Regions from separate parts of the Dysosmobacter sp. Phy genome, predicted to be linked through region 3. Evidence: predicted binding sites of a transcription regulator. Region 3 holds the regulator's gene; each other region holds the start of a gene.

Region 1 (3,267 bases), 1.0 Mb from region 3:
CGCTCGCGCATGTGGTTGAGCACGTCCTTGGCAAAGGCCTGGGTCTCGGGGTGGGTCAGGTCCTTGCGCAGCCACTTGGCGTTGAGGCCCACCTCGTTCATACCGATCAGGCCGATGGTGGAGAAGTGGTTATCAAAGGTGCCCAGATAATATTTGGTGTAGGGATACAGGCCCGCCTCCATCAGGCGGGTGATGACAGTGCGCTTGGTCTTGAGGCTCCGGGCCGCCACGTCCATGATGTGGTCCAGGCGCTCATAGAACTCCTCGGGAGTCTGGGACAGGTACGCGATCCGGGGCAGGTTGATGGTGACCACGCCCACGGAGCCGGTGGACTCGCCGGAGCCGAAGTAGCCGCCGGACTTCTTGCGCAGCTCCCGCAGGTCCAGCCGCAGGCGGCAGCACATGCTGCGCACGTCGGAGGGCTCCATGTCGGAGTTGATGTAGTTGGAGAAGTAGGGGGTGCCGTACTTGGCGGTCATCTCAAAGAGGAGCCGGTTATTTTCAGTGTCGGACCAGTCGAAGTCCTTGGTGATGGAGTAGGTGGGGATGGGATACTGGAAGCCCCGGCCATCGGCGTCGCCCTCGGTCATGATCTCGATGAAGGCCTTGTTGACCATGTCCATCTCTTTTTTGCAGTCACCGTAGGTGAAGTCCTGCTCCTTGCCGCCCACGATGGCCGGCAGGTTCTCCAGATCCTTGGGGACGGTCCAGTCCAGGGTGATGTTGGAGAAGGGCGCCTGGGTGCCCCAGCGGGAGGGGGTGTTCACGCCGAAGACGAAGGACTGGATGCACTGCTTGACTTCCTTCTGGGAGAGGTTGTCCACCTTGACGAAGGGAGCAAGGTACGTGTCAAAGGAGCTGAACGCCTGGGCGCCGGCCCACTCGTTCTGCATGATCCCTAAGAAGTTCACCATCTGGTTGCACAGGGTGGACAGGTGGCTGGCAGGGGTGGAGTTGATCTTGCCGGGGATGCCCAGGCCCTGCTGGATCAGCTGCTTGAGGCTCCAGCCGGCGCAGTAGCCGGTGAGCATGGAGAGGTCGTGGAGGTGGATATCGCCGTCCTTGTGGGCTCTGGCGATCTCCTCATCGTAAATCTCGCTGAGCCAGTAGTTGGCGGTGATGGCGCCGGAGTTGGAGAGGATCAGGCCGCCCACGGAGTAGGTGACGGTGGAGTTCTCCTTCACGCGCCAGTCGTTGATCTTCACATAGTTGTCCACCAGCTCCTTGTAGTCCAGCATGGTGGAGTTGAGGTTGCGGATCTTCTCCCGCTGCTTGCGGTAGAGGATGTAGGCCTTGGCCACATCGGCATAGCCGGCCTGGCTGAGCACATCCTCCACGCTGTCCTGGATCTGTTCCACAGAGACCTTGCCGTCATGGATCTTGTCCTGATAGTCCGCAGTCACCCGGAGGGCCAGCAGGTCGATGATGTCCGGGTTATATTCCTTATGAGTGGCCTCAAAAGCCTTGGTAATGGCCGCGCTGATCTTGGCGAGATTGAATTCCGCGACCTGACCGTCTCTTTTCACAACTTGATACATGAAGGTCCCCTGCTTTCTCTTTGAATTACACACCTGCGGAGCCGTGCGCCCCGCGAAATCCATTGTACCACACGCTGTGGTAAAGTCAATGGAGGAAACCACAATATCTTGTGATGTCTTTCGTAGGAATCCACAAAGGAAACCAGAGTCACTCCACGCCCCGCAGCTCCGCCCGGGGCAGGAAGGGACGGAGGATCTCAGAAAGAGCCGCCATTTCGACATCGCTGAACCCATGACAGCCGCCGGCGATCAGATTGCCGGAATCCACGAATTTCTGAAGGAAGAACCGGGGCGTCCGACCCTCCGGGAAAAAGCCTGCCACCCAGCGGCCCATGGCGGCCAGGTCCTCCGCCGTGTGGAGCTCCCGCACCAGTGTGGTGCGCAGCTCGAAGTCCACGCCGCTGCCGATGAGCAGCCTCAGGCTCTCCTCCACCGGGCCGGCGTCCAGCCCCGGCACGCCGCAGGTCTCGCCGTATCGCGCCGGGCAGTTCTTGATGTCCATAGCCACATAGTCTGCCAGCCCCCGGTCCAGGATCTCCTTCAGGGCCTGGGGATAGAAGCCGTTGGTGTCCAGCTTCACGGCGAAGCCCATGTCCCGCACTGCCGCCAGAAAATCCGCTGCGCCGGGGTGCAGCAGCGGCTCCCCGCCGGAGAGGACCACCCCGTCCAGAAGCCCCCGGCGCGTGCTCAGAAAGTTCAGCACGTCCTGCTCCGTCAGAGCAGGGCTCTCTGCCAGCCGCGTTACCAGCAGGGCATTGTGACAGAATGGGCACCGCAGATTACAGCCGCCGGTGAACACCGTGGCTGCCAGCTTTCCCGGATAGTCCACCATGGATAGTTTTTGCAGTCCGCAGATCCGCACGTTCCTCTCCTCCTTGACCTGCTCCAGATTACAAGATGTTGTTATTGTAAACTTTAAAAAACACAATAGGAAGTGGTGGTTGCAACAAAAGCCAAATAAAGAGGCCCGCCGCGGGAGGAGCGCCTCCCGGATGGCGGCGGAGTGGCCGCCGCAGGCAGGTGCCGGGTATGTTGCAATCTGCATGATTTTTCCTCCTTTTGCCGGCAAAAAACCGGCGCTTCCCCATCTTGAACAGGGGGGAGCGTGTTCTTATAATAAAACCAATGCGCGCCCCGCCGGGACGCGTAAAATCGGACGGGGGAACACCCCGAAAAGGAGATCGAAAATGAAAAAAACAGTCACCCTGGCGCTGACCCTGCTGATGCTGACCGGAATTCTCTCCGGCTGCGCCACTGACACACCGGCTGACAATGCCGAGGACACCACTGCGGCCGATGCCGCACAGACCCAGAGCACTGGGAATTTCACCGATGAAATGAAGATCCCCTACGCCATCGATCTGTCCGAAGAGGACGGGGCGGACAGCGTGGAGCGCGCCGGCGACCATACCGACTCTCCCTACTTTGCCCATCCCGACGTGTACAACATGGAATCCACGGATACCCTGACCGTTCTGTCTCATTTCAAGACCCAGCAGCAGACCAGCGAGTGGTCCTGCGGTGTCACCTCCGCCCTGATGGTGCTGGAGTGGTATGACCGGCTGGGCGAGTGGAACGAGGAGAGCCTGGCCGCCCTGCGCCATTCCCTGGACGGCACGGAGCTGGAGGGCTATCCCGGCACCACATTAAAGCAGGCCATGGACATCTTCGAGGGCGTGGGCGGTTTTGATATGATCACCACTTACGACTATCCCGACGGCATCTGGAT
Region 2 (3,267 bases), 610 kb from region 3:
CCTGGTGCCGGTTCACCGCCGTGGAGATGGCATGCAGCAGAGTCGGATACAGCGGCCTGCCGCTCTCCCGCAGCCCGGTGATATCCAGCTGGAACGTGGCGCTGTATGTGCAGGGCACCTGGGTGAAATAATGTGTAAAGTATTCTCTCCGCGGCCATGTCTCCCGGTCGATCCTGGTAAACATCATAGGTTCTCTCCTCTCTTTGTCTGTCCGGCTCTCTCCTCCCGCAGCCGTGAGGTCCGTGCAGCGGGACAGGCTCAGCATAGCATTTCCCCGTTTCGGGAGCAACCGCCGTCACAGCGCGCTCCCCTGTTCCAGATCGTCCCGCAAAAAAGCATTGCGGATGGCGTTCAGCACCCGTTTCTTGTCGCCGCTCCAAAGGGGTGAGAGCAGATCCCGCTTGGCGCCGTCCCCGGTGAGCCGGTGGACCACCATCTCCCGGGGGATGCTCCGCAGGCACGCTTCCAGGGCCGCGATATAGGCCTCCAAATCCAGGCAGGCAACTCGCCCTGCCGCCCAGTCCGCGGCCAGGTCCGTGCCCCGCAGCACATGCAGCAGGTGGAACTTGATACCATCGGCCCCTGATGCGCCAATGTACCGGGCGGTGGCGGCCATCATCTCCTCCGTCTCCCCCGGCAGGCCCAGGATCTGATGGACCACCACGGTGATCCCCGCCGCCTTCAATTCCCGGACTGCCCGGTCGAACACCGGCAGGTCGTAGCCCCGGCGGATGTAGGCGGCGCTTTGTGGGTGGATGGTCTGGAGGCCCAGCTCCACCCAAACGGGCTTGATCCGGTTCAGCTCCCGCAGCAGCTCCAGCACCTCCGGCGGCAGGCAGTCCGGTCTTGTGGCGATGGACAGCGCCACGATATCCTCCGGCGCCATGGCGGCGGTGTACAGCCCCCGCAGCCGCTCCGCCGGAGCATAGGTGTTGGTGAAGGACTGGAAGTAGGCAATAAAAAGGGAGGCCTTCCCCGCCTTGGCCGCCACCCGGCGGCGGGCCGCCGTCAGCTGAGCCGGGATGTCCCCGGTCTCGGCGAAAGCGCCTGCGCCGTCGCAGAAGATACAGCCCCGGGTATCCAGCGTCCCGTCCCGGTTGGGGCAGGAGCAGCCGGAGGAGAGGGCCAGCTTATAGACCTTGCGGCCGTACCGGCGCCGCAGATCCTCGTTGAGACTGTTCCAGTACATGGTCGGTGCCTCCCGGCGGAAAATTTCGAACTGCCTCTTTTTTGAGGCGGTGCTTTGGCGTATAATGATCCCAGCGCGGCCCCAGGGCCGCATCTATCACAGGAGGTCGATCCTATGGTCACAATGGCACAGCGCATCGAGGCGCTCCGCACCGAAAAGGGCCTGAGCCGGCCGGCGCTCTCCGCCGCGCTGGGCCTGCCCAGAAACGCCACGGAAAAGTTTGAAACCGGCCGTCAGACGCCCACACAGGACCAGCAGCAGAAGCTGGCGTCCTTTTTCGGCGTGTCGGTCTTTTATCTCAGAGGGGAGAGCGACGACCGCACCCAGATGGAAAACTGGCTCAATAACTCCTTCTCCGACGAGCCGGCCCAGCCGGTCCGCCCCACGCGGCCCGCACCGGAGCGGCCTGTGGTGACCGCCTCCTCCGGCGGCCAGGGCGAGGGGGCCGTGTTCTCGGCGCTGCTGAAGAGCAAGGCCTTCCAGGACATGGTCCATGACGCGGTGGTCCAGGCGCTGCGCTCCCCCGAGGGGCAGTCGCTGATTGCCGCAGCCGTGCGAAAGGAACTGAACCGCCGCTGAGGCCCCGGGCCGGAGGACTGCCGTCCTCCGGCTCCTTTTTTGCCGGACGGACACCCCCTCCCTGTACCCCCATTGTACTCCGCTGCAGCCGGAAAGGAAAGAGGTCCATACCAAAGAAAAGCGGCAGCAAAAACAACGGGGCGTTTCTGTGTAAAATCCCAATGGACATTCGCCGGATCTTTTGGCAAAATAATGCCTTGCGTGCGGTGCTCCACAGCCCGCCCCCATTTTTTTGAATGGTGGCAAATGCCACTGCGGACACCATATCTTGTGCATTATAATGGGAAACACATCAGATATATTGTGCGGCTCGCCGCAGAGAGAATGACGGAGGGAACCAGCATGAAAGTCATCAAGCGCAACGGAACAGAGGTCGTGTTTGATATTGAAAAGATCGTGGCCGCCATTACCAAGGCCAACGAGAGCGTCACGGAGGACGCCCGCATGACCCCCATGCAGATCCGGCGGATCGCAGAGTTCGTGGAACTCAGCTGCCTGAAAATGAACCGCTCTCCCTCCGTGGAGGAGATCCAGGACCTGGTGGAGTACCAGATCATGGCCCACGGCGCCTACGAGGTGGCCAAGAACTACGTCACCTACCGCTATACCCGCTCCCTGGTCCGCCGCAGCAACACCACCGATGAGAAGATCCTCAGCCTCATCGAGTGCTGCAACGAGGAGGCCAAGCAGGAGAACTCCAACAAGAACCCGGTGGTCAACTCCACCCAGCGGGACTACATGGCCGGCGAGGTCTCCCGGGACCTGAGTGAGCGGCTGCTGCTGCCGGCGGACATCGTGGAGGCCCACAAGGAGGGCATCATCCACTTCCACGACTCCGACTATTACGCCCAGCACATGCACAACTGCGACCTGGTGAACCTGGAGGACATGCTGCAAAACGGCACCGTCATCACCGGGACCCTCATCGAGCGGCCTCACAGCTTTTCCACCGCCTGCAACATCGCCACCCAGATCATCGCCCAGGTGGCCTCCAACCAATACGGCGGGCAGTCCATCTCCCTGGCTCATCTGGCTCCCTTCGTGGATGTGAGCCGCCAGAAGATCCGCAAGGTGGTGGAGCAGGAGATGGCCGCCATCGGCGTGGACCCCGGGGAGGACAAGCTCCGGGAGCTGGTGGAGTCCCGGCTGCGGGACGAGGTGCGCCGCGGCGTGCAGACCATCCAGTACCAGGTGCTGACGCTGCTGACCACCAACGGACAGGCACCCTTCGTCACCGTGTTCATGTACCTGGGCGAGGCCAAAAATGACCAGGAGCGAAAGGACCTGGCCCTCATCATCGAGGAGACCCTGGAGCAGCGCTACCAGGGCGTGAAGAACGAGGCCGGCGTGTGGATCACCCCCGCCTTCCCCAAGCTCATCTACGTGCTGGAGGAGGACAACATCACCGAGGACGCCCCCTACTGGTATCTCACCAAGCTGGCCGCCAAGTGCACCGCCCGGCGGATGGTGCCCGACTACATCTCCGCCAAGAAGATGCT
Region 3 (3,267 bases):
GTCCTCCCAGGATCCCCTGGTGACCCTCAGCTACCTCAACGACACCTTCCTGGGACAGATCCTGGAGAAGGTGGACGCCAAGATCGCCCAGCGCAACAGTCAGATCGTCCAGCAGCTGGGCGGCCAGACTACCTCCGGCGGCACCACCACGGCCTCCGTCTTCACGGTGGTGACCCTCTCCAGCGGCCAGGTTCTCACCGGAGACATCGGCTGCGAGGTGATGCTGCGGGTGGGCACCGCCACCTGCGTGGCCCCCTCCAGCCCGGGCCTGATCGACGAGAGCGCCGCCACCACCCTGGCCGGCGGGGCCGCTCTGGTGCAGAACCACCTGTATATGATGACCGTGGAGGGACGGGGCGTCAAGGCCACCGCCGCCACCACCAAGCTGCTGGTCCGGGGAAGCTATACCATCGCCTGACCGCGTGTGGGCATACCCGCGCCCGTCTGCGCATAGGATTGCGCAGACGGGCGTTTTCGCGGAAGGGAGCGGGGGTATGGACAAGTTTCCGCTGTTGTGGAAGGAGCGGTCCGTGGGCGAGCTGACGGCGGAGCGGGAGGCGCTGTACACCTGCTTTTCCGTCCGCTGCGCCCTGCCGGGGGAGGGACTTTGGTGCGCCTGGGCCGTAGGGGACCGGGGAGAGCTGCGGCTGGGGGTCCTGGAGCCCCAGGGGGACGCGGCGGTGCTGCGGCGGCGCTTTTCCCACCGGATGACCGCCCCGGCGGGGCGGCTGCTGCGGGGAGAGGTGCGGCCCGCCTCGCCGCCGGAGGAGGCGGCGGGGGACTGGGCTCCCGCGGAGGCCGAGGCGCTGTTCCGCTCCCCCTGGCTGCGCCGCGGACTGCGGGAGGTCCCCGGCCTTCTGTGGCGGCGGGAGGGGCAGACGCTGCTGCTGGCGGTGCCCTATGACCCCCGGCGGCCGGTGCCGCTGACGGGCCTGTTCTGCTTCGCCAGGCCCTGCCGGGTTCGGGGTGAGCGGTACTGGGTGTATGCCTTTGACAGCCGGGAGCGGCCGGTGCTGTGAAAATCAGGAAAAAGATGTGCCGGACGCAAATTATGTATACCATATTAAAAAAAGGTGTGGTATAATAACGCAGAAGCGGCCACCATATGTTGCGTTCCGCCCCACCGGCGGAGCGGCCGCTTGGTCCGGGCCGCTCCGGATCGTCCCGGAGCGAGACCGCCGGCGCCCGCCGGCGAACATCGGGAGGTCAGCCATGAAATGCCCCTATTGCGGATACAGTGAGAGCAAGGTCATCGATTCCCGCCCTGCCGACGAGAACAGCAGCATCCGCCGCCGGCGGGAGTGCCTGTCCTGCGGCAAGCGCTTCACCACCTATGAGACGGTGGAGAGTTTGCCCATGGTGGTGGTGAAGAAGGACGGCAGCCGTCAGAGCTTTGAGCGGCGCAAGGTCCTGGGCGGCATGATCCGGGCCTGTGAGAAGCGGCCGGTCCCCTTGGCGGAGCTGGAGAAAATTGCCGCGGAGATCGAGCAGGACCTGCAAAACTCCATGGACCGGGAGATCAGTACCGAGATCGTCGGCGAGAAGGTCATGGAGCGGCTGCGGGCCGTGGACCAGGTGGCCTATGTGCGCTTTGCCTCCGTCTACCGCCAGTTCAAGGACATCGACACCTTCATGGCGGAGCTGAACAAGCTCCTGGCCGACAACCGCTGACAGTCACAGGACGTTCTTCACATTGAGCCGCTCCATCTCCGCCAGCAGGCGCAGCTGATCCCGCAGGTCCGCCAGCTCCGCCCGGAACTCCGTCAGTTCCCGGGTGGCGGCAAAGGCCAGGGCCCGCCGGTACATGGCCTCGGCGTCGTCCACGGCGTCGTGCTCCGTGACGATGTGGAGGTAGGTCTGCTTGCCGGACCAGTCGGCGTAGCTGTCCGCCAGGATCTCCACGGCCCGGCTCCAATCCTCCGCCTGAGCCAGGGCGTCGGCCTGCTCCACCTGGGCGCGCCAGCGGTCCGTGTGGGCGGTCATGGCGGCGCCGTTCCAGAGGGCGAAGGCCAGGATGGCCGCCAGCACCGCCAGAGGCTTGAGGTAGGCTTTCATGGCGTCGGCTCCTTTTTCACGCAGAATACAGTGCCGTCCTCGTCCAGGGTCATCAGGAACACCTCCCGGGGGGAGGCGGCCTTTTCCCGGGACAGCTGCTTTTTCAGCCACTGCTCGTCCCGGCCGCAGGCAGCGAGGTTCTGCCGGAGGAGCCGGCCGTCGTTGATGAGCACCGTGGGCAGCGTTACGTCGTCCTTGAGGTCCAGCCCCAGCTGCTGAGCGGTGGGGGGCTGCTGGGCCGTCCAGGGAAAGACCGACAGCTGGCCGGAGTTTTCCAGCACCGCGTATTTCACGTCCGCCACCCGGCTGTATCCCTGCTCCCGCAGCTCCTCCAGGAGCTCGTCCAGGGTGTAGCGGTTTTTCCGCATGGCCGACTGACAGATGCGGCCCTTTTCGATGAGAATGGCGGGCGTTCCGCAGATCAAGGCCCGGAGCCGCAAATGGTGTAAAGAGAGTTGACTTAACAGGAGAGAGAGGGACAGCAGCGTCAAAATGGGCACCACGCCCGCCAGCAGCGGGATCCCGAAGTCCTGCATGGGGACAGTGGCCAGGTCCGAGATCATCATGGTCAGGACCAGCTCGCTGGGCTCCAGCTCGCCGATCTGCCGCTTTCCCATGAGCCGCAGGCCGATCATGATGAGAAAGTACAGGATGCAGGAGCGGGCAAAGGCGGTCATCACAGGCGGTCACCTCCTGCCGGATAGTATGTGCCGGCGGGAAATTTCCATACGGGGATACGGCCCCACAGGGGCGTTTTCATATCTCACCACAAGCGCAGAAGGAAAGGAGGACTATGGGCTTGCCCATCAACAGCGCCTGGTCCTGTAATGGATAAAACCTTTACAGGATGACGAGGAGAGGGGAGTATCGAACCACTCGGCGGATGCCCCTCCGCGCCCGCGGGGCGCGTGACACGGTCCGGAAAAACGCGGGCGACCGCGCAACAAAGGGACCGCGACCGCGGAAGGGGAAGGGACGGCTGCGCGTCCGGCCCCCGCGAAATGAAGTTTTGAATATTCAGGAGGAATTCTTTGATATGTGCGGAATTATTGGATTTGTGGGCCGGGAGCCGGCCGCCCCGATCTTGCTGGAGGGCCTTGCCCGGATGGAGTACCGGGGCTACGACTCCGCCGGCGTGGCGGTGCGCTCTGAGACCCGCGGCCTCCAGGTGAAAAAGGCCAAGGGCCGTCTCCAGGTGCTCTCCGACATGAT

What was found. Region 3 encodes NrdR, which represses ribonucleotide reductase genes. Its sites were predicted from a motif close to CACNANATNTNGTG; they were not measured.
Region 1: ACVDHE_RS01470 (ribonucleoside triphosphate reductase) is a predicted target of NrdR. The motif match lies at 1,638-1,651, and genes of this name have one in related genera.
Region 2: nrdD (anaerobic ribonucleoside-triphosphate reductase) is a predicted target of NrdR. The motif match lies at 2,028-2,041, and genes of this name have one in related genera.

Annotation. Positions count from the first base shown of each region.
Region 1 covers NZ_CM136997.1:311,336-314,602, reverse strand. Annotated here, with positions in the region: gene ACVDHE_RS01470 (ribonucleoside triphosphate reductase) at 1-1,538, opposite strand, end outside; gene ACVDHE_RS01465 (anaerobic ribonucleoside-triphosphate reductase activating protein) at 1,687-2,583, opposite strand; gene ACVDHE_RS01460 (papain-like cysteine protease family protein) at 2,726-3,267, shown strand, end outside.
Region 2 covers NZ_CM136997.1:3,067,825-3,071,091, forward strand. Annotated here, with positions in the region: gene catA (type A chloramphenicol O-acetyltransferase) at 1-187, opposite strand, end outside; gene ACVDHE_RS15255 (TIGR01212 family radical SAM protein) at 296-1,189, opposite strand; gene ACVDHE_RS15260 (helix-turn-helix domain-containing protein) at 1,304-1,768, shown strand; gene nrdD (anaerobic ribonucleoside-triphosphate reductase) at 2,111-3,267, shown strand, end outside.
Region 3 covers NZ_CM136997.1:2,455,971-2,459,237, forward strand. Annotated here, with positions in the region: gene ACVDHE_RS12130 (hypothetical protein) at 1-418, shown strand, start outside; gene ACVDHE_RS12135 (hypothetical protein) at 495-1,019, shown strand; gene nrdR (transcriptional regulator NrdR) at 1,213-1,671, shown strand; gene ACVDHE_RS12145 (DUF4363 family protein) at 1,675-2,055, opposite strand; gene ACVDHE_RS12150 (DUF421 domain-containing protein) at 2,052-2,732, opposite strand; gene glmS (glutamine--fructose-6-phosphate transaminase (isomerizing)) at 3,092-3,267, shown strand, end outside.